3 regions of the Anabaena sp. FACHB-1391 genome follow, and region 1 is predicted to be linked to each of the others. Evidence: predicted binding sites of a transcription regulator. Region 1 holds the regulator's gene; each other region holds the start of a gene.
What was found. Region 1 encodes NtcA, which controls nitrogen genes in cyanobacteria. Its sites were predicted from a motif close to TNTGTANNNNNNNNTACANA; they were not measured.
Positions count from the first base shown of each region.

Region 2: H6F62_RS18560 (DUF3120 domain-containing protein) is a predicted target of NtcA. The motif match lies at 714-733, and genes of this name have one in related genera.
Region 3: rpe (ribulose-phosphate 3-epimerase) is a predicted target of NtcA. The motif match lies at 2,865-2,884, and genes of this name have one in related genera.

Region 1 covers NZ_JACJQS010000014.1:66,191-73,919, reverse strand. Annotated here, with positions in the region: gene fabI (enoyl-ACP reductase FabI) at 42-818, opposite strand; gene ntcA (global nitrogen regulator NtcA) at 1,193-1,864, shown strand; gene H6F62_RS08985 (DUF3084 domain-containing protein) at 2,189-3,637, shown strand; gene H6F62_RS08980 (pre-16S rRNA-processing nuclease YqgF) at 3,834-4,256, shown strand; gene H6F62_RS08975 (DUF3146 family protein) at 4,258-4,521, opposite strand; gene H6F62_RS08970 (hypothetical protein) at 4,855-5,010, shown strand; gene H6F62_RS08965 (ParA family protein) at 5,069-5,722, shown strand; gene H6F62_RS08960 (hypothetical protein) at 5,739-6,242, shown strand; gene H6F62_RS08955 (restriction endonuclease) at 6,245-6,712, shown strand; gene H6F62_RS08950 (tetratricopeptide repeat protein) at 6,790-7,701, shown strand.
Region 2 covers NZ_JACJQS010000050.1:8-7,736, forward strand. Annotated here, with positions in the region: partial or broken gene H6F62_RS20745 (hypothetical protein) at 1-292, shown strand, start outside; gene H6F62_RS18560 (DUF3120 domain-containing protein) at 736-1,467, shown strand; gene psbU (photosystem II complex extrinsic protein PsbU) at 1,783-2,211, shown strand; gene nadB (L-aspartate oxidase) at 2,360-4,036, shown strand; gene H6F62_RS18575 (vitamin K epoxide reductase family protein) at 4,372-5,361, opposite strand; gene btpA (photosystem I biogenesis protein BtpA) at 5,426-6,238, opposite strand; gene rimO (30S ribosomal protein S12 methylthiotransferase RimO) at 6,929-7,729, shown strand, end outside.
Region 3 covers NZ_JACJQS010000031.1:38,217-45,945, forward strand. Annotated here, with positions in the region: gene rpsD (30S ribosomal protein S4) at 112-720, shown strand; gene moaA (GTP 3',8-cyclase MoaA) at 978-1,964, opposite strand; gene rpe (ribulose-phosphate 3-epimerase) at 2,132-2,839, opposite strand; gene H6F62_RS14880 (S8 family serine peptidase) at 3,142-4,734, shown strand; gene surE (5'/3'-nucleotidase SurE) at 5,138-5,830, shown strand; gene H6F62_RS14890 (hypothetical protein) at 5,859-6,158, opposite strand; gene H6F62_RS14895 (ABC transporter ATP-binding protein) at 6,486-7,729, opposite strand, start outside.

The DNA.
Region 1 (7,729 bases):
GGCAATAAATATTCTCCCTGCCCCCTGCTCCCGGCCTCTTCTTACATCCCCATGATTTCATATCCCGCATCTACATACAGGATTTGTCCAGTAATACCGCTTGCCAAATCACTACACAAAAAAGCGGCTGTATTACCTACTTCTAATTGAGTGACAGTGCGACGGAGCGGGGCTACTTTTTCAACATGATGAATCATATCTAGGATACCACCGACGGCAGAAGAAGCTAAAGTGCGAATAGGACCAGCCGAAATGCCATTAACACGAATATTTTCAGGACCAAATTCGGCTGCTAAATAACGAACACTGGCTTCTAGACCTGCTTTAGCCACACCCATAACATTATAATTAGGAATTGCTCTAACTGCTCCCAAATATGTAAGAGTAATAATACTTCCGCCTTGAGTCATCAAAGGTTTAGCAGCACCGCTTAACTGTACAAGAGAATAAGTGCTAACTTCTAAAGCTGTATTGAAACCAGAACGGGAAGTTTGGCTAAAACCTCCGGTCAAATCTTCCTTTTTAGCAAAAGCCAAACAATGGACTAGAATATCTAATCTCCCCCATTCTTGCCGGATAGTTTCAAAAGTAGATTGAATTTGCTCGTCATTTTCAACATTGCAGGGCAGAAACAAACTAGGGTTGAGCGGTTCTACCAATTCAGCCACTTTTTTTTCCATTTTACCCTTGTCATCTGGCAAGTAGGTAATACCCAAATTAGCCCCCGCTTTGTGCAGTTGCTGGGCAATTCCCCAAGCGATAGAACGGTTATTGGCAATACCTGTAACTAGGGCATTTTTTCCAGACAGATTCAGCATAAACTTTGCTAATATAATTCATCATTAGGAGCATACTAGAATCTGACCCTAGTTTAACTTTGTGAGCCTAGAAATTTTCTAAAATCCGCAAAGAGTAGGCAGGAAGTACCCGGCAAATCATAACCATATTTGTAAAGATTCTCAAGAAATTTCCCAGCTTTGGGGCAAAACCTGGAGACGATAACTAGCAGAACTACTTATCAATAATTACTAGCTAACCTGAACCAAAATTATGTATCATAATCAACGAAGGGTTAGGAAATATGAATTTGGGTATAGGAAAAACAAAAAAAATAACGGTGCTTTATTGATTTTTCAGGTGTATTCTTAGGTAATTAGTTTTTGTTTTTCTGGCATTGGGTAGGGGAAGGGAGATGATCGTGACACAAGACAAAGCCCTAGCAAATGTTTTTCGTCAGATGGCCACCGGGGCTTTTCCCCCGGTTGTCGAGACGTTTGAACGCAATAAGACGATCTTTTTTCCGGGAGATCCTGCTGAACGAGTTTATTTTCTTCTCAAGGGTGCGGTGAAACTGTCGAGGGTGTATGAAGCAGGAGAAGAAATAACGGTGGCTCTGCTGAGGGAAAATAGCGTTTTTGGCGTGCTGTCTCTATTGACAGGTAATAAGTCTGATCGATTTTATCATGCAGTGGCATTTACCACTGTAGAATTGCTTTCAGCGCCAATTGAACAAGTGGAGCAGTCACTAAAGGAAAATCCAGAATTATCAATGTTAATGCTGCGAGGGCTGTCTTCGCGGATTCTCCAGACGGAGATGATGATTGAAACTCTGGCTCACCGCGACATGGGTTCACGGTTAATTAGTTTTTTACTGATTCTTTGTCGTGATTTTGGCGTTCCTTCTGCTGATGGCATTACCATTGATCTGAAGTTATCACATCAGGCGATCGCTGAAGCAATTGGCTCGACTCGCGTTACTGTGACTAGACTCCTGGGAGATTTACGCGAGAAAAAAATGATTTCCATTCATAAAAAGAAGATTACTGTGCATAAACCTGTCGCTTTAAGTAAGCAATTTACTTAAAATTTATAATTTATGGGGTAAGGTCAATAGATTTTGGATTTACGATTTTGGATTTTGGATTGACTCCACCCTAAAGTGTGGAGCTTGGGGATTTTAAATTAGCGATTTTGGATTAGTTCTGCCCTGAAGGGGCGAGGGTTGTACCGAAAATTCCCAATCTAAAATCTAAAATCTAAAATTTTTTGGTCAGGTAATGGAATTGGTACGAATTTTTAGATATTAGGGGCAACCAATTCCAAAATTACCCCCACTCCATTGATTATTTATCCACAGACAATGGTTGAACGTAGTAGGCTAGACTGGTCAGCATTTCCGTAGCTAACAATGACCACTGGTTACATCCTAATTGCAGCAATTCTCATCCTGGGAGGCGTGATTGCCACCGTGGGCGATCGCATCGGCACACGAGTTGGTAAAGCACGTCTCTCACTCTTCAACTTGCGTCCGAAAAAAACCGCTGTAATTGTGACTATTTTTACGGGTGGTCTGATTTCTGCAACCACTTTAGCAATTCTATTTGCTGCTGATGAAGGATTGCGAAAGGGTTTATTTGAGTTGGAGGATATTCAAAGGGACTTGGGACAAAAGCGGGAACAACTGAAAACCGCAGAAACTCAAAAAGGTCAGGTAGAACGTGAGTTAAATCAAAGCAGACAAGAACGAAGTCAGGTACAACAGGAATTACAAACTATCAATAAATATTTGCGAGCGGCAAATACTAAACAAAAAGCTACACAATCTCAATTGAATCGTACTCTTAACCAACAGGCTAAAACTCAAGTACGACTTTATGAAACTCAACGTCGTCTCGGTGGAATTGTGGTTCAATATCAACAAGCTAAAACTGAATTACAAACTCTTTACAATCAGCGCCTGACATTACAAAGTGCAGTGCAAGAATTAAAGTCAGAACGAGAAAGATTGTATGCTCAAAGTAAGCAAGCTATTGATGAGGCAAAGACGGCTATTGAAAAACGCGATCGCAAAATTACTAAATTAGATAAGCTGATTCAAAACCGCAATCTACAAATTAAACAACGAGAAGAAATTATTCTGACAAGAGAATCTCGTTTACAAGAATTGGAAAAACAACAAAAATTTTTAGAACAAGAAGTAGCTAGATTAGAAAAATATTATCAGTCTTACCGTGATCTCCGGTTGGGTAAATTAGGTTTAGTTAGGGGTCAAGTGATAGTGGCAGGGTTAATTACTGTTGATAAACCTATTATGGCAACTCAGGCAATTATCCAAATTTTACAAGAAGCTAATCGTAATGCCAATATTCAATTAACTGAACCTGGCGCTAAATCTACAAATACAGAAATACTGCGTGTGACTAAAAATCAAGTTGATCAATTAATTGCACAAATTAAAGATGGTCGAGAATATGTAGTACGAATCTTTTCAGCAGGTAATTACGTTAGAGGTGAAAAGCAAATCGAATTTTTTGCAGATGCAGCCCGAAATCAACTAGTGTTTTCATCAGGTGAGGTACTGGCTACAACTACAGCCGATTTAATTAATATGACATCTGACCAACTGCGTCAACGTCTAGATTTGCTAGTTTCTGCTTCTCAATTTCGCGCTCGAAATGCGGGAATTGTTGAAGCTGTAGAAGTAGAAGGGACTTTTGTTCGCTTTGTTACTCAATTACAGCAAACAGAGCAAGAGATAGAAGTTAAAGCCGTAGCCGCAGAGGATACTTATACTATTGGTCCATTAAGAATAAAATTAGTGGCTTTATTAAATGGACAAATTCTTTTCACTACGTGAACAATCAAAAATCAATTTAACATAAACTAATAACAAAGCAAAACTTTACACAATTACTGAATTAATTTACAATAACAAATAATTAATTTACAATAACAAATGACGAATTTACAATTATAAATGATTGACTTACAATAACAAATGATTGACTTACAGTAAAAATTGATAACAACAAAGAACTAATGACTAATAACCAATGACTAATACACAACCTGTAGTTTTAGGATTTGATCCTGGTCGTGATAAATGTGGTATTGCGGTAATGGGATTAGATAGACAACTGTATTATCATAAAGTGATATTAGCAGAAGAGGCGATCGCTAACATTGAAGTACAATTGCAAAAGTTTCCTGTATCATTAATAGTGATGGGAGATCAAACAACAGCTAAAAAGTGGAAACAGCAACTTAATCAAGAATTAAGTAAACCCACAAATATTATTTTAGTTGATGAACGTTATTCTACCTTAGAAGCACGCGATCGCTATTGGCAGATGTATCCACCCCAGGGTATAATTAAACTATTACCCAAAGGAATGCGTCAACCTCCCAGGGCAATAGATGATATTGTGGCAGTCCTTCTAATTGAAAGATACCTGAACCGACTAACTAACAAATAATTTAGAGTTCAGCCCGAATTGTAAAAGCATAATCCCCCCCAGGTTCTAATTGATAATCTTGTTGTTCTAAAAACCGTCCTAGAGGTTCTTTAATTAAAGCACGACCTTGGGAAGGCTTTACAGAAAGTTCCCCCCGACGAAAATGCCACTGGAAATGCCATTGAAAATTACCAGCGCTGACTTCACCTTCAAGAAAGCCCTGTTGCCAAGATTGGCGGATAATTCTAACATGGGCAGTAGTTTCTGGCAGACGTTTTGCACTCACGCTTATTTAATGTCAGGTATGGGATAAAAGCCAATTATTTATGTAGGCTATTTATTTTACGTACTAAAAATAGCTTAAATCAATAAACTAATAAAGACAACATAAGTTAGTAAGGTCTGGGTTTTTAACTGCTGATTTGTAGTCAAATGACAATAAATGCAAGATAATAATGCAATAATTGCATTCAGGAATCAATTTTGTTACGAAAATAACAGATAATAAGAACGACATTGTTTATTACTGCTATTGCCCACTACAGAATATACAAGGTAGTGGGTTTTATCTCAACTTGAGGATTATTCACCATGGAGTCCCGTCATTGACTTGCAGCCAATGTTATATAAAACTATTTGTCAAGACTGTGCTTTTTATGTTAAATTACAGTGTACTCACCCTGATGAGTTAGATGTTGATTGTGCTACCGTAAATTTTTGTAGTTCATTTACTCCAGCGGTAGAAATTGATAGTCCTTGTGTGTCTTTTGGCTAAGATCGCTCTCTTGTGCTATTGCTGTCTTAATACTTAGATTTTAGGGAGGCTGTTTCCATTGATTATCCTATGTACTCATAATGATGGTGGTGTGGGAAAAACTACCCTTGCTGTTCATATTGCTGGTGTTCTTCTTAACAGACAAGATAGTACACTTCTAATTGATTGTGATGATCAGGCAGATTTTTGGCAGTTTTACATTGATCGCAATCCAGAAAAATCAAAAGATTGGGAATGGCTAGAAAATAGTACAGTAATGTATAATGGAAGGCGTGAAGCAATCCCGAAAGAGCTACCAAAAGGGCAATATGACCATATTGTTTTAGATATTGACAGTCCTCTAAAAAATATTGTACAAACAATAGTAGGGAATGACCCGGATTTGATTTTAGTACCAGTTAATAAATCTCAGGAAATCAAAGCATTGCGTAATCTTCCCAGAACTCTAAAAGTTATTGCTCAATTGGAAACAAAAGCAGGCTATGCTCCACAGGTAGTAATTGTACCTTTAGGAATATCACAATCCTCTATATATCAGATCGTTGAGAGATTAGAAGACGATTTGAAACCTCAAAGATACAGAGTTGCGGATGAAATGCCTGATTGTCAAGAGCAGATGCAATTTGCTATCTATCAAGATAGAAAATATATTTGGGACTATGAAGGTTTAGAACATTTATACGATTACTTTGTTGATTTATTAGATGGATAATGTTAGGAGATGAATTATGTCTATAGAAGATAAACAAACCACTCCAAGTAAAGATTTTTTGACCGATAATGCCATCCAAAACGGCATAAAAAAAGTAGAGGAAGAAAAACAAGAAAATCAAAACTTAGATTTAGATATAGAATTAAGATATACTGACTCTGAGTTAAAAAAGATAGGAAAGCTAACTGCAATCCTCAGATTAGAAAAAGAACTATTTCTAGAATCAGTAATTAGTTACGTACATTTTCTTTTCTCTGAGCATAAAGAAAGTATCCAAAAAATAATTGATGAAGAATCAGAAAATTATCAAGCCGAGTTAAAACAAATTACTCCAATAGAGAAAATGTCTAACAAAGACCGTGATAGATTTTCACGAAAAATTAGGCTATCACCTGAAACATCAAACAAAATAGAACAGTTGGACATGAAAGACAGAATAAATGAATGTTTGTTTGTTGGTATCAATTTACTTTATAAAAACTTAGTTGCAGAATTTAAAACTGTTAATCAGGAAAAATAAAAATGGATTTCTTAGAAATTGATGCGTTAGTAACAGGGATTATTTATTCTAGCGAAACAGCAAAACAAGATTTAGGTAGACGTTTTGCTGCCTATCTGGGATTAACACCAGGAAAATCTGGAAGTGATGGAGGAATAGATGATTATGCCGAACTAAATAATGATATGATTTATTTTCAGTCTAAATTATCCCAAAATATCTTAGATGCTTCTTATTCAGCAGAATTAATTGGTAATATAATAATTCATGAAGCTAATATTGGCATAATGTTAGCTGGTGTTGGTTATACAGACGGATTTCGTTCTCGTTTAAATAAAGCTATTCAAAGTAAGCAGATTAATACACAGCTAAAGATTCATTTATTAAGCCTTGAAGATGTGTTTGGAGAAACGGAGATGTTTATAAGAGCTACTCAAGATTTACCTTCATTGAGGAATTTGAGTAATGGTGAATGGGCTAAATATAAATAGTATGATTATATTGTGTATTACTTATAAGTTTATGTGAATTATATTTTAGAGAGATTACACGAAATAAAACTAAATCCATGCAATTACCATTAATTAAATATCCTATTTTTGGGATAATCAATTTCTTATTATTAAGTATTAATATTCAACCCGTATTTTCCAGTTCTTACCCTACTCTAATACTGGCACAAAACACAAATACTAAAGCAGCTACAGAGGCTTTAAATCAAGGATTACAAGCGATTCAGTCGGGAAAATTAGAAGATGCAATTACGGCTTTTCGTGAAGCTATTAAACTAGATCCTAAATTAGCAGCAGCGCACTATAACTTAGGTTTAGCACTACGACAATCAGGAAAGTTACAACCTGCAGCAGATGCTTTTTATCAAGCTACTCAAGCTGACCCTCAATTTGCTTTAGCTTTTGCGAATTTAGGTGGGGCTTTATTAGAAGGAAATAATTTAAAATTGGCCAAAGACTATTTAAGTAGGGCTTTAGAATTAAATCCAAATTTGGGTTTTGCCCATTATAATATGGGATTAATTAGGGAAGAGGAGAAAAATTGGGAAAGTGCGATCGCTTCTTTTGCAAAAGCCAAATTAATTAGTCAAAACGCGCCTGAACCAGCTTATCATTTAGGTGTCTGTTATCTGCAACAGGGGAAAATTGAGCAAGCGAAGGCAGCTTTTACTGAAGCAATTAAAATCAATCCTAAATATGCAGAAGCCCATTATAGTATGGGAACAATTTTATTTAATCAGGGTAAATTAAATGAAGCTTTAGCAGCCTTTAGAAAATCCGCTGCGGGGAACTTTAGTTATGCTAATGCTTATTATGGTGCGGGGTTGGTTTTTATGGGGTTAAAGCAGTACAAAGAAGCTGTCCAAGTCTTGCAATATGCTAGAGATTTATATAATATTCAAGGTAATTTACAGTGGGTGAAAAGTTCCGAGGAGTTATTAGAGAAAGCCCAAAATTTAAGTAGGTAAGGTAGGGTTTACACCAAAAAGTTATAGG
Region 2 (7,729 bases), on a different contig from region 1:
TGAAATTATTGACAAAATTCTCAATAATCATGAGAATAGACCCCTGTTTATTGAGAAAAATCTTTTTTCCCAAAATCCTATAGAAATAACTTATATCCCTATAACAAAATATCCAAGTTATTTAATCAATCTTGTATTTCCAGAAGTTGCGGTTAATATTTCCCTACTGCGGAGATTTATTTTGGAAATAATAATCTTAGTAATTCAAAACTCTATATATATGGACGCACTATTTTCCACCAATAACATCATCATACCCGAAACTCAAAACACTGTCAAGCCCTCCGGCTGAAATTACCAAAACTCGTGAAATTATTGACAAAATTCTCAATAATCATGAGAATAGACCCCTGTTTATTGAGAAAAATCTTTTTTCCCAAAATCCTATAGAAATAACTTATATCCCTATAACAAAATATCCAAGTTATTTAATCAATCTTGTATTTCCAGAAGTTGCGGTTAATATTTCCCTACTGCGGAGATTTATTTTGGAAATAATAATCTTAGTAATTCAAAACTCTATATATATGGACGCACTATTTTCCACCAATAACATCATCATACCCGAAACTCAAAACACTGTCAAGCCCCCCGGCTGAAATTACCAAAACTCGTGAAATTATTGAGTGCATAGTCCTATAAATAAATTTCGTGTATAATCAAGATGCCCCCAGGGGGGATTATCAATTATGATATTGTGGGATAAGTAAAGTTTAGTAACAAATATTAGAAACTTTGATTAATCATACATTCTTTTCCTATACAGCTACTAACCCTACGTTAGATATTGGTGATGGCATTAAAAAAACCTCTTTAGCAAACTTGATATCTTCCCGACAAAATTGGTTAGTATTTGCAGCGTCGGTATTTTTAGTATCAGTACCAGTGTTTGTGGAAGCACCATTAGTAAGATCATTTCCTGCGCTAAGTGTATTTTCAACAGGCTTTTTACTTTGGTTCAGTATGAGATTAATGTCAAGTTCAAGAACCTATTTATGGGGAGATTTACTCTTTGGGTTTAGCTGGACTTGGTTGACAGGGGCAATTTATTGGGGTTGGTTAAGATATGAACCAATTTGGCATATACCCATAGAATCACTAGGATTACCCTTTGCTTTGTGGTGTTTAGCGAAAAATTGGGGTAAAATCGGCAATTGGTTCTATTTAGGTTCTTTGCTGGGGACAGTTTTAACCGATATTTATTTTTATTTAGTAGATTTGATGCCCTATTGGCGACAAATTATGAGAATAGATCCCGCAGGAGCTTCACAAATCTTACAAAATGCCTTAGAACAAGTCGAAACACCCTGGGGAGAGGGCTGGGCGGTCATTCTTGCCCTGATACTGATGACAGTGGGAACAGTCTCTTTACTGAATAAACAATGCCATTGGTATGCCTTTGGAGGGGCAATTTTGAGTACAATTCTAGTAGACAGTCTATTCTTAATAGCAGCGGTTCTAGCGTGAAATTCCCATCAATGGGGAAAACACCCAAAAATAGGCGCGTAAGTGCTATGAGGAAGAATTTTTGGCAAAAGTCAAAGTAAACCAAATAGTAGTGAATATTGTGGATATTGATACGCTGTATATTAGTTCTTGATGACTGTTGTGCAAGATCCCAAGCTAAAACGAAGAAGCTAAACCATGAGAAAATCAGGATCAAGTTAGAATAGAAACTGCTCTAACAACCTGAAAATTCTGGCTTATGCCCTACGGTTTATGGCTTGTGGCTGCAAATAATCAACAATTTAATTGCTGTTTGATAGAAAGAGGTAAAAAATCGTGAAAGGATTGGTGCGTTTATTCACTGTATTTACATTGTTGCTAGGTTGTTGGGGAATGCTGGGAACTACTCAGACAGCCCAAGCTGTTAGTTTCAATAGCTTTGCAGGAAATCAAGTTCCAGTTTTAGCACTTGCTCGCCAAAACAAAGCAGATCAGAAACTGGGAACGGACTTTGGTAAAAAAATTGATTTGAATAATACCAATATCGCTGCTTTCCAAAAGTATCCAGGACTATATCCCACCTTGGCTAAGAAAATTATCAAAAATGCTCCTTACAACAAAGTAGAGGATGTATTAAATTTGGCAAAATTGAGCGATAAACAAAAAGCACTTTTGCAAGCCAATTTGGATAATTTCACCGTGACAGAATTTGAGCCTAACTTCAACGAAGGTGATGATCGCATTAACAACGGTATCTACAGATAACCTTAGTTGGTAATTGGTAATTGGTGATTGGTAGGGGCAATAGGCAAAAAGTCTAATAAATTTCTCTATTACCCATTACCCATTACCCATTACCCATTACCCATTACCCATTACCCATTACCCATTACCTATTACCCATTACCCCACCTTGTCTGATATAGATATTCCTAACCAATTTGATGTTTTAGTAGTCGGTGCTGGTGCAGCGGGACTATATACAGCCCTATGTTTACCAGCATCCTTACAAGTCGGCCTAATTACTAAAGAAACAGTTTCCCTATCCGCTAGTGATTGGGCGCAGGGTGGTATAGCCGCAGCCGTCGCCCCAGAAGATTCGCCAAAACTGCATATTGAAGACACATTAAAAGCCGGAGCGGGTTTATGTGATCTAGCTGCTGTAAAATTCTTAGCTGAACAAGCTCCCAGTTGTATTCAATCCCTGGTTAATTTAGGAGTCGCTTTTGATCGTCATGAAAGTAACTTAGCCTTAACCTTAGAAGCAGCCCATTCTCGTCCTCGTGTTCTCCATGCGGCTGATACCACTGGTAGGGAAGTTACAACTACCCTGAAAAATCAAGTTCTGCGTCGTCAGAATATCAAAGTAATTCAGCAAGCTTTGGCTTTGAGTTTGTGGATAGAACCCCAAACAGGTCAATGTTTGGGAATTAGCCTATTTTATCAAGGTAAAATTACCTGGGTGAGAGCCGGAGCAGTAATTTTAGCTACGGGTGGCGGTGGTCAAGTATTTGCCCAAACTACTAACCCAGAAGTAAGTACAGGTGATGGTGTGGCCATTGCTTGGCGGGCGGGGGCGATTCTTAGGGATTTAGAATTTGTGCAGTTTCATCCTACAGCCTTGAGTAAACCGGGACGTTTTCTTATTAGTGAAGCCGTACGCGGTGAAGGGGCGCACCTGGTGGATGATACCGGGCGACGTTTTGCTTTTGATTACCACCCATCTGGGGAATTAGCGCCGCGAGACGTGGTGAGTCGAGCAATTTTTAGTCATTTACAAAATACCGCCTCTGACCCGGCTACAGCCCATGTTTGGTTAGATATGCGTCCTATTCCCCCTGAGAAAATTCGTCATCGTTTCCCCAATATCATCGCCGTTTGTCAACGTTGGGGTATTGATGTCTTTAATCAACCCATTCCCGTTTCTCCCGCCGCCCATTATTGGATGGGTGGCATTCTCACAGATGTGACTAATTCGACCAATATTCCCGGTTTATATGCTGTTGGGGAAACCGCTAGTACGGGGGTACATGGTGCAAATCGTTTAGCCAGTAATTCTCTTTTAGAATGTATTGTCTTTGGGGCGCAAATGGCTAATGTTGATCATGAAAAATTGATAATTCAAAAACAGAAATCTGTTAACTTTATTAAAAATGGAAATTTTGCAGTTAACCCGTCTGCAATTGATTGGGAAAATCAACAAAGACAATTAGCAGAAATTCGCCAAAATTTACCCCGTATAGTTTGGCAAAGTGCGGGTATTTGTCGAGAAAAATCAAGTTTAGAAACTGCCATTTCTCAAATCAAATCTTGGCAAAAAGACTTTGCAGCTTTACCTTTAAGTCAATTATTATTAAGTTTACAGCCTGGACAATCAGTTAATTTTCAACAACCGAAAATTGAAAAGGAATTGCGGCTTTGGGCAGAAACTCGTAATTTATTAGATGTGGCCGAATTAATTCTCAAAAGTGCTGTTTTTAGAACCGAAAGCCGTGGTGGACATTATCGTTTAGATTACCCCCAAACTGATCCTAATTGGCAAGTGCATACTCTGGTGAAAAATCAAGAATGGGTAATGGGTAATGGGTAATTGGTAATTGGTGAAATTAAAGATAAATATATATTCACCTGATTACCTTATCGCCATTCCCATTCAAGTGAGGTACAAGCAGTAATAATTGTAGCTTGCTTCCCGAAGGGTACGCAGATGGACGCAGATAAACGGAGATAATTTTGTACTTCATTAGACTGGGAAACGCTATCATTTCCAATGATAACTTACGCAACTGGTCTAATAAATGAGATCGTAGTTAGGACTTTAGTCCTATCTTCTAGAGGCTATGGGAACAATCATCAGGGCTAAAGCCCTGACTACAAACAAAACATAATAATTTTTTGTCACAATTGCGTAAGTCTTACTAATTTTTAACGGAAATATTTAAAGTTTTTCGGACCTGTATAACCTGTGATATTTGCTAATTCTTCTAGACTTTGTACTCCACTATAGCTTTTACCATTAATAATCCAAGTTGGGAAACTTTGAATTTTTGCGGCTTTACATAATTCTGGTTTACCATTGGGACTATCACCAGCGCACTCTACCTTAGAATTATCATTAATGATTTGATAAGCTTCTTTCCCGAAAAGTAACTTTTGTTCGTGACAGTGGGGACACCAATAGGCTACATATTCCTTAGCACCAGATTTAACCAGATGTTGGGCTAGGGCTATTTCCGCTTCTCCAGATTTAGTAGTAATTTCCCAGCCAAATTCAGGATTTGGGTATTGTTTTGGGGTAAAGGTGATTGCTGTAGGTTTTCCATCAGTTGATTCAGTAATATTACCTGATGGGCTGATTTGAGAATAAATTCCTAAAGTCCCAATTAGCGTCACAATCGTTACAATTAAAGCGGTAAATAAAAGTTGTCCGTTATCTTCCCAATCCCTACCCATGACGGTTAACACTAACATGATTAATGCAAATAAGGCAGAAGCGATACAGTAAAGACAAATAGCTTTCAGTTCAAATGCTAGTACATACATTAAGTATCCACTAAAAACCGACATAGCGATCGCCCCTATAAACAGCAACCACCAAGTCACATTTTCTAGTTGTTTCTGACTTTTGTTATTTTCCCCTGAGTTCAATGCCAAAGGAGCTAAAGCGAATATAAACATACCCATGTATGCCAATAAACCAAATACAGGTAATGGTTGACCAAAAACTGTAGCCCAAGGACTAGAAAGGACATCTACACAACTCTTAACATTTTCTGGTGTAGTGCAAACCGGGGCGCTGCCGGTCAGCTTTTCAAAAGTGAGATAACCTGTATTCAGGATACCAAAACCGGAGATCGCTCCAATGGCTGGACGCGACCATTTATAAATACTAGGAGTAGAACGACGACGAGTCATAATATTAGTGATTGGTAATTGGTAATTAGTTTAGAAATCATCTAAATCAAGCAAATCAAAAGCATCATAGTTCAGACAACAGAGGTCTGCGGGCGGCTTCCACAAATTGACTGACGCGAATGGGGTCTATGGGTTGCTGAATTTGACCATGACGTTTGAGAGAACTAGAAACAATTACCCCATCTGCTGCTTGTAGGAGAGTGCTAACATTTTCCCAACTTGCGCCACTACCAATAAAAACGGGAGTTCCAGCAGCCGCAGCACTAGCTAGTTCTAAATCCTCTTGCTCAGGAGGACTACCAGTAGCCCAACCAGATAAAATTACCGCATCAGCCAAACCCCTTTCAATAGTGTCTTTCACAACAACAGTGAGATGAGGAGAACTCAACGGACGGGCGTGTTTTACTAAAACATCAGCAAAAATTTTCACGTCAGATCCTAATTCTCGACGATACCGTAGTAATTGATGAGCTTCCCCTTCAATTAGTCCTTGGTCAGTTGCCATTATACCTGTAAGTACATTAATACGAACAAATTGTGCATTAACACAACTAGCAACAGCGATCGCACTTCTGCCATCATTGCGTAACACATTTAATCCCACAGGCACAGTAACCAAGTTCTGTATACGTTGTACAACCACAGTCATGGCACTGACAACAGCCGGGTCAACTTGATTTTTAGTAAATGGGGCATCGAAAAAATTCTCAACGATAATCCCATCAACCCCTCCACTAGCAAGGGCTGTGGCTTCTTGTTCAGCGCGGTCAATCACTGCTTTGAGACTACCTCCCCAACGGGCTGAAGTAGGTAAGGGTAGCAAATGCACTACGCCAATAATTGGGGTTCGGGTTTTAAATAACTGATATAAGTCCACGTTTTTAATTTACTTCGCACATTCTCAAACTCTTACTCTTTGCGCCTTGGCGCGAAACATAACTCATACCGACATTATGCAACGCCGGTTTTTCTGTTCCCTGTTCCCTGCTGTGTGAGTCCTAAGCGGTTTTTTCATGGTCAGGTTGTAACCTCCTCCTCAAGATGGAAATTAACTTTCAACCTTCCCTAAGATATGTTAAGATAAAATCTGATTAGAAGAGAAGTTTGCCACTCACAAGATGCAAGGCAGCTTCCCGTCATTTAATTGTAAATGCCGGAGTAGCATTACTGCTTGATGGGCGTGGTCGCCAGTGCGATTTCCCGGTTGGGTAGCGGCTTCTCAAAACAGACCTCCGGGTCGGCTTCCCAATGGGTAAATTAACAAAGCCCACGCTGCGGTAATTTAAAATACCAATAAGCGAATTGTTAAAAAATATTACGAGTGTCAGACTTACCCAAAGATGCTCAAGATTACCCTGGGAAACAAATTAGTAGAAGGATCATGACACCGCCTCTATATGTAAAATAGAAGAGGTTGGGGGATTGTATTTACTAATTAAAGTAGCTAATTATACAGGTAAAATCTGGTAATTAGTAACGGGTAGTTGGGTAGGAGTTATTTATCTATATATCCCGACCCAATTTGAACGTTAATTAGCAAGGAAAAACGGAACATTTATTGAACATGATGGGTGAAAAGCCAACAGTTGCCATTTCTCACCTGGGCTGCGAGAAAAATCGCATTGATACAGAACATATGTTAGGGCTGCTAGTAAACGCAGGCTATAGTGTAGATAGCAACGAAGAATTAGCAGATTACGTAATTGTTAATACCTGTAGTTTTATTGAAGCAGCACGACAGGAATCAGTAAAAACCCTAGTAGAACTAGCGGAGGCTAATAAGAAAATCGTCATTACAGGCTGCATGGCCCAACACTTTCAAGAACAATTATTGGAAGAATTGCCAGAAGCGGTGGCGGTAGTGGGGACAGGAGATTATCACAAAATTGTGGATGTGATCGAGCGAGTAGAGCAAGGAGAGAGAGTTAAAGAAATTACCGCCGAACCTACTTATATCGCTGATGAAACCACACCGCGTTATCGGACAACAACCGAAGGAGTAGCTTACCTGCGAGTGGCTGAAGGCTGTGATTATCGGTGTGCATTTTGCATTATTCCCCATTTGCGAGGAAACCAGCGATCGCGTACCATTGAATCAATAGTAGCCGAAGCCCAACAACTGGCAGATCAAGGTGTGAAAGAAATAATTCTCATTTCTCAAATCACCACCAATTACGGCCTAGATATTTACGGAAAACCCAAATTAGCCGAACTGCTGCGGGCTTTAGGGAAAGTAGATATACCTTGGGTGAGAATGCACTACGCCTATCCCACCGGATTAACACCAGATGTAATGGCGGCCATCGAAGAAACCCCCAACTGTTTACCATATTTAGATTTACCCCTGCAACATTCCCACCCAGAAATT
Region 3 (7,729 bases), on a different contig from region 1:
ATTATCTGTAAATAGAAGACAATTTACCTATAAAATGTCTATTATGATTGGGAACTATGTCATAATAGTAGGTCTGAATAAAATTTTAGAAGGATTAAATTAAGGAAACTCATGTCCCGATATAGAGGACCCCGCCTCAGAATTGTCCGTCGTTTAGGCGAATTACCAGGCTTAACTCGGAAGAGTGCTAGACGCGCTTATCCCCCAGGACAACATGGTCAAAACCGTAAAAAGCGATCTGAGTATGCTATCCGTTTAGAGGAAAAGCAAAAACTCCGCATGAACTACGGTTTGACCGAAAAACAAATGCTGCGCTATGTCCGTAAAGCTAGACGAGTAGCTGGTTCTACTGGACAGGTATTACTGCAATTGTTAGAAATGCGCTTGGATAATACCGTTTTCCGTATGGGTATGGCTCCGACAATCCCGGCCGCTCGTCAATTGGTGAATCATGGTCACGTAACTGTTAATGGTCGAGTAGTAAATATTGCCAGCTATCAATGCCGTGCCGGTGAGGAAGTTGCTGTGAGAAACAGAGAAGCTTCTAAGAAGTTAGTGGAAGCTAACCTGCAATATCCCGGTTTAGCTAATCTTCCTAGTCATTTAGAGTTTGATAAAACTAAATTGGCTGGTAAGGTCAATAGTATAATTGAACGGGAATGGGTGGCACTACAAGTTAATGAACTACTTGTGGTGGAATACTACTCACGTCAAGCCTAGGACAATTTTGGATTTTGGATTTTGGATTTTGGATTTTGGATGGGAATTGTTTTTCTTGGCATTGACAATCCAAAATCTAAAACAGAACTTGCTGGCATAATACCCTAAATCGTAGTGAGGACTTTAGTCCTCTCTTCGAGAGTCTACGAGAACAATCATCAGAGCTAAATCTCTAGCTAAAAACAGAAGATTATAATTTATTTTTTGTGACAATTGTGTCAGCCCTATAAAATCTAAGATTCCCTGATATTAACTGACTAACCACCAATCTGGGACATAGTACGGGCATAAGTGCCGAGAGTACCAGAGTCACGTTGTTTAAAGTTTATTTCTGATTTGATATTTAAAATTTGTCTCACTTGTGTTTGTAGGTCTGTGGTACTAATACCAGCGCGTAAAGATGATTTTAAGTCAATTTGACCGGTTTCATTTAATAAGCAAGGACGTAGCCAACCATCGGCGCTAAGACGCATCCGGTTACAGCGATCGCAAAAACATTCTGACATTTGGCTAATAAATCCTAGTGTGCCTTTAGCCCCAGGAATTTGAAATATATCCGCAGGTCCATTACCACAAACTTGCGATTCTGTCAAGCCCCAACGCTCATAAATGGATTGACGTAAATCTGCTGAAGATACCCAACCGCGATCGCTAAATAGGTCTTTGTTCCCAATAGGCATAAATTCAATAAATCTAACGTGCCATTGTTTATCAATAGTTAAAGCAGCCAAGTCTAAAATTTCATGGTCATTAACGCCAGGAATTACCACTACATTTAATTTCAACGGGTTAAATCCCACCCTATAAGCAGCTTGGATACCTTCCCACACTTGTTGCCAGCGTCCACGTCCATGATTACCGACAATTTCTGCAAATATATGTGGATCTAAAGAATCTAAACTAATATTAATTCTTTTTAAACCTGCATCATAGAGATTTTGGGCTATGGGAGCGAGTAGAAATCCATTTGTAGTCATTCCTAGATCTTCAGTTTGGGGAAGATGAGCAATTTTCTCAACTAAATCAACTACATGAGGACGGAGTAAAGGTTCACCACCAGTTAAACGAAAGCGGGTAAAACCAACGGGGATAAATACCTCTTGAATGAGGGTAAGCAGTTCCTCATCAGTTAATAATTGCTGTTTGACGATATAATCAAGTTCTGCACCTTCGGGCATACAGTATTGACAACGAAAGTTGCAGCGATCAATTAAACTGATGCGGAGGTAGTCCACCTTGTTTATAGTTGCGCTGGTTGTCATATTAGGGAAGTCAATTACTTAGAGCGATTGTACTAACATCATCTTAACTGATTTTTCAAAGGCATCAAATTTTATAAAAATATAAAATAAATCCCCGACTTCTCAAAGAAATCGAGGATCTAAGTTGTACTTGATCAGAAGTATTTAAATTAAACAGCAGCTAATTCTGGAGTTGGACGCTTACTGTTACGGATATTGTGAATCGCGTCAGCATAATCAGGAGCATTGAATACAGCCGAACCTGCTACAATAGCATTAGCACCAGCTTCCAAAACTTGCCAAGTATTATTAGCTTTCAGACCCCCGTCAACTTCAATCCAAGGATCTAAACCGCGTTCATCACACATTTGACGCAATTTGCGGATTTTAGGAACTACGCTAGGAATGAAGCTTTGACCACCAAAACCGGGGTTAACGCTCATAATTAGCACTAAATCGCACAATTCCAGCACATATTCAATTAACTCCAAAGGTGTACCAGGATTCAGTACAACTCCAGCCTGCTTACCAAGTTCTCTGATTTGTCCCAAAGTGCGGTGTAAGTGAGGAGATGCGTTATGTTCAGCATGGACGGATATAATATCAGCACCAGCCTTAGCAAAACCTTCTACATACTTTTCTGGTTCAACAATCATCAAGTGGACATCTAGGGGTTTAGTTGTAACCGGACGAATCGCCTCCACAATCAGAGGACCTATTGTAATATTAGGGACAAAACGTCCGTCCATTACATCAACGTGAATCCAATCTGCTCCCGCTTTGTCTACGGCGCGAATATCGTCACCCAGACGGCTAAAATCTGCTGATAGGATAGATGGAGCAATAACTATGGGCTTTTGAGATGAATTTTGGGTCATGGTTAGTGGGTTTTAAGCGTCTTCGTCTGTAGGTATTGTAACAAAATATGGATAAATTATTAATTAAGGCAAGAGTAAAAAAGTTTTTTAGTGAAAATCAGGAGTCAGAAGTCGGGACTCAGGAGAAGAAAGAAAAGATAAAAATCATATCTTTCTGATACCCTATACATTGCCTTTTGCATTTTTTCTTTTACCTTTAGCATTGTATACATTGCCTTTTGCATCTTCTCTTTCACTTCTTAGATTTTATACATTGCCTTTTGTACCATATCTTTTAAGTCTTGTATTTTACTTAGTAGCTCATGAACAAAAATTGGATAATTTTTTGGGGTTTAAGTTTTTCCTGCTTAACTCTACCAACCTTTGCTGGTGTAAAAGTTACAAATTTTTTAGATTATAAAGGTATTGATGCTTTGAAGTTACATCAAGCTCCTTATAATTTAACCGGAAGAAAAATTGCTATTGGTCAAGTAGAAATCGGTCGTCCAGGAATGTTTGGCTGGGACAAAGCCGTGTCTAAAAATCGTGCTGTATCACCAACAGCGGTTTTTATCCGCAATCTTGTAGCTAAGTCAAATTTTAATGTTGAGTCTCATGCCTATAATGTTTCTGCTGTCATGGTAAGTCAAGATAAAGCTTTTCCTGGTGTAGCACCCAATGCACGATTATATTCTTCCGCTGTGGGGTCTATGAGAAAAAATGGTCAACCGGAGGAGTGTTTATCAGCGCAACACATCGCTTTACAAAATGGTGGTGATGTTCGAGCTATTAATTTTAGTTTTGGTGAACCATTAAATCGTGATTCTAGACCAGAAGCTATTTTAGATGGAAATGCTTTACTCACATTATGTATTGACTGGTCTAGTCGTGTGCATGATGTTGTGTATACTATTGCGGGAAATCAAGGTAAAGGCGGGATTCCTATTCCTACAGACAATTTTAACGCAATTAATGTGGCTTTTTCCTCAGAACGAAACGGAATTTTTGATAAAGTTCACGTTTCTAATTTGACTAATAACAGTCAAGAAATAAAAGATCGTTTAACTGGAAAGGAATTTAATATTGGTAATAGAAGAGCAATTAGTTTAGTTGCTCCTGGTACTAATATTCCTTTACTTAATCCCGATGGTAAAATTAATAAATCTACAGGTACTAGTTTTGCTGCACCACAGGTTACTGCTACTGTAGCATTATTGCAAGAGTTTACTGATAGACAATTGCGAAATAAACAACTAAATTGGAGCATTGATGCTCGTCGTCATCAAGTGATGAAAGCTATATTACTCAATGCAGCAGATAAAATTCAAGATAGTGGTGATGGTTTACGGTTAGGAATGACGAGAACATTAGTTGATAAACAAAATCAAGATTGGTTAGTAACGGAAGCTTATCAAGATGTAAAAATTCCCTTAGATGCTCAAATGGGAGCAGGTCATCTAAATGCTTTTCGAGCTTATCAACAATTAAATGGTGGTCAATGGAAAGCTAATGCGCCTATACCATCAATTGGTTGGAATTATGATAGAGTTAATGCTAATACTGCTCAGGAATATGTTTTTAAAAGCGGTTTAAAAGCAAATAATTTTGTAGCTATTACTTTAAGTTGGGATCGTTTGGTAGAGTTAAATGATAAAAATAATAATCAACAATATGATCTGGGGGAAACATTTAAAGATCAGGGATTAAATAATCTTGATGTTTATTTGGTTGAGGAAAATGGGAAGAACAATGAAGTTGTTATGTGTGCTTCTGTGAGTGAAGTGGATAATATTGAACATATCTTTTGTCCAGTTTCTACTAATGGTAATTATAAAATTCGGGTAGAATTTAAGAAGCAGGTTAATGAAGCTGTTCAACCTTATGCTTTAGCTTGGTGGACTGTAGGTGAAAAGTGATCTATTTTTTTATAATTGCAATAATGAAGATGAACCACTAAAAAACGCGCTATCAGCTATGTTACACCACAAGTATAATTGTCACATACTGCATACTGCTAACCCAGACAAGTTATGAGTGTTTGCACCATGTAAAGAAGCGGTGATACCAATACCAAAGGTAAAAGCACTAACTAGCAGCAAGTTTGGGAACTGTCCCATCTTGACACCTTAACCATTTCTATACTAAACTACTCAAGTAATTTCATTAAATCACAATTATAAACAACAAATATAAACAACAAAGATGTTAAAATTACTCAAGTTATGTTACATTTATATGGCGGTGAATTAAAATAACTTCCGGTAGTATCACCCACCAAACCATATTCCAGATTGACAAGTGACCACTCACTAACGAATAATGACTATAATTTTAACCAATGACGACGGTATTGATGCCCCAGGTATTGCAGCTTTATTCAAAGCCGTAAGCACTAAATATGACAAGACTAAACTGATTATTGCGGCACCACAATTACATCAATCAGGCTGTGGACATCAAGTGACTACCCATCAGCCAATTAACGTCGAACGTCGTTCTGATTTGGAGTATGCAGTAGGAGGAACTCCTGCTGATTGTGTGAGAGTTGCAATATCACATCTTGATCCAAATGTCAAGTACGTAATCTCAGGTATTAATGCTGGTGGAAACTTAGGAGTTGATCAATATATTTCCGGTACTGTCGCTGCTGCGAGAGAAGCAGCAATACACGGTATTCCAGGAATTGCTGTTTCTCACTATCGTCGCGGCAATCTCGATTATAATTGGGATGCAGCTAGTAAATGGACTTCCCAATTATTAGAGAATTTAATTCAACTTCCTCTAGAACCCGGATGTTTTTGGAATGTCAATTTACCCCATTTGTCACCAGAGGCGGCATTTCCAGAGGTAATATTTTGTCAACCTTGTACAAAGCCTTTACCTGTTAATTATCGCATACAAGATGATGGTTTTTGCTACATAGGAGAATACGGGCAACGAGAGCGAACTCCTAATAGTGATGTTGATATATGTTTTTCTGGAAAAATTGCGGTGACAAAGTTAAGAGTTTAACATTAGCTTTTAACATCAACTGTGGTAATTATTCATCTGAATTTTGGATTAAAGATAGGAGTCCATCTAAAGTTTGTGACAATTGAGTGATTTGTCGTATTGACTCCTTATGAGAGTCCGCCAGACTTTGGACAGCGTCACACAAGGCAAAAATCTGATAACTTTGCTGCTGTACTTGTTTTCCTTGGATTTCTAGTTGTAAACTCAGGGAATCTACTCTTTGACCAAGACGTTCAATTGTTTCAGTTGTAGACAGTACAGCGTCTCCAATTTGTTCAACAATAGATTCTAACCTGCTGACTTTGGTTTCCACTCCAATTGCAATCATTTCTGGCTTGCTCCAATTTTGAGAAAAAATCATTACAGTGATATTCCTATATATTCAGCCAACAGTGAAATCATCAGCATTATTAGGACTTAAACAGAATATAGCTAACAGTCAGGTGTAGCTATAAGCCTTATTATTACCTAGGGGTAATTCATGAATTACCCTTACTTTCCTTCCGTTTTACGTAATTCCTGATTATTAAGAGAATGCTTGGGAAGTGATAAAATCTACCCAAAATATCTCTCCAAACCCTGAGTATTTCTTTTTCTGGAGTTCTCTTATTAGTAATATAACCACTAATTATTCACAAAATCAAGCTATTTTAGTTCAATGGAGTAGTTCTTCTACAAGATGTTGATTCCACAAAATCTTATAAAGTCCAGGCTGTTCTACAAGTTCTGAGTGATTACCGCTTTGGACGATTTTGCCCTGCTCCATGACCAAAATTCGGTCAGCGGTGGCCGCTGCGGAAAGTTGGTGAGTAATGAAAATCACAGTTTTTCTTTTTGTACCTGTGGAGAGATTAGCCAGAATTTGTGTAGCAGTTTGATTATCTACACTGGAAAGGGCATCATCTAAAAGCAAAATTGGGGCATCAATTAACATAGCTCTTGCTAAAGCTGTGCGTTGTCGTTGTCCACCAGAAAGGGTAATACCGCGCTCTCCCACAATGGTTTCGTATTTTTTGGGAAATTTACCGATTTCTGAATCAATTTGCGCCATTTTGCCCGCGTAAATTACATTTTCTTCTGGGGCTAGGGGGTCGCCATAACGGATATTATTTTTGATGGTGGTACTGAATAAAAAGCTATCTTGAGGTACGTAAGCAATGGCTTTTCTTAAATCACTCACAGCGAGTTGAGTAATATCCCAGCCATCTAAAAATAATTGTCCGGGCTGAATATCTAATAATCTAGGGATAGCATTGGCTAAAGTTGATTTTCCACAACCCACAGGACCGATAATGGCGACTATTTCCCCAGGGGCAATGGTAAAATTGAGATGATCTAAAGCTGGGGTATTGACACCAGGGTAAGTGTAATTAAAATTTACTGCTGTTAGTTCTCCTTGGATATTACGGATTTCAATATGTTGACTATTAGCTGTGTCCTGAATTTTGGGGGTTACACTGAGAATAGTCTCTAATCGGTCAATACTAACTTCACCTCGTTGATAAGCTGTAATGGTAAATCCTAATAAAGCCGTGGGGAAAACCAAACGCTCTACATAAATTAGTAGCGCCAAAAAATCCCCAATTGCTAGAGAACCAGTAGATATTCGTGCTGTACCTAACCAGATGATTATTAAAGAACTGAGACTAGCTAAACCACCAATGAGAGGAAATAGAGTGTTACGAGTTTTGGCTAATTGCAAATTAGCAGTTAATAGCTGTTGATTTTCTCGATTAAAAGCCTGACGCTCATTTTTTTCTTGGGCGTAAATTTTAATGAGAGTAATACCACTAATATCTTCCCGGACAAGTTCGCTGATATTTGCAAGTTTTTCCTGGACAGCGGTTTGTTCGTCACGCAGGCGATCGCTAAAAAAATGCACCACGAGAAACATCAGGG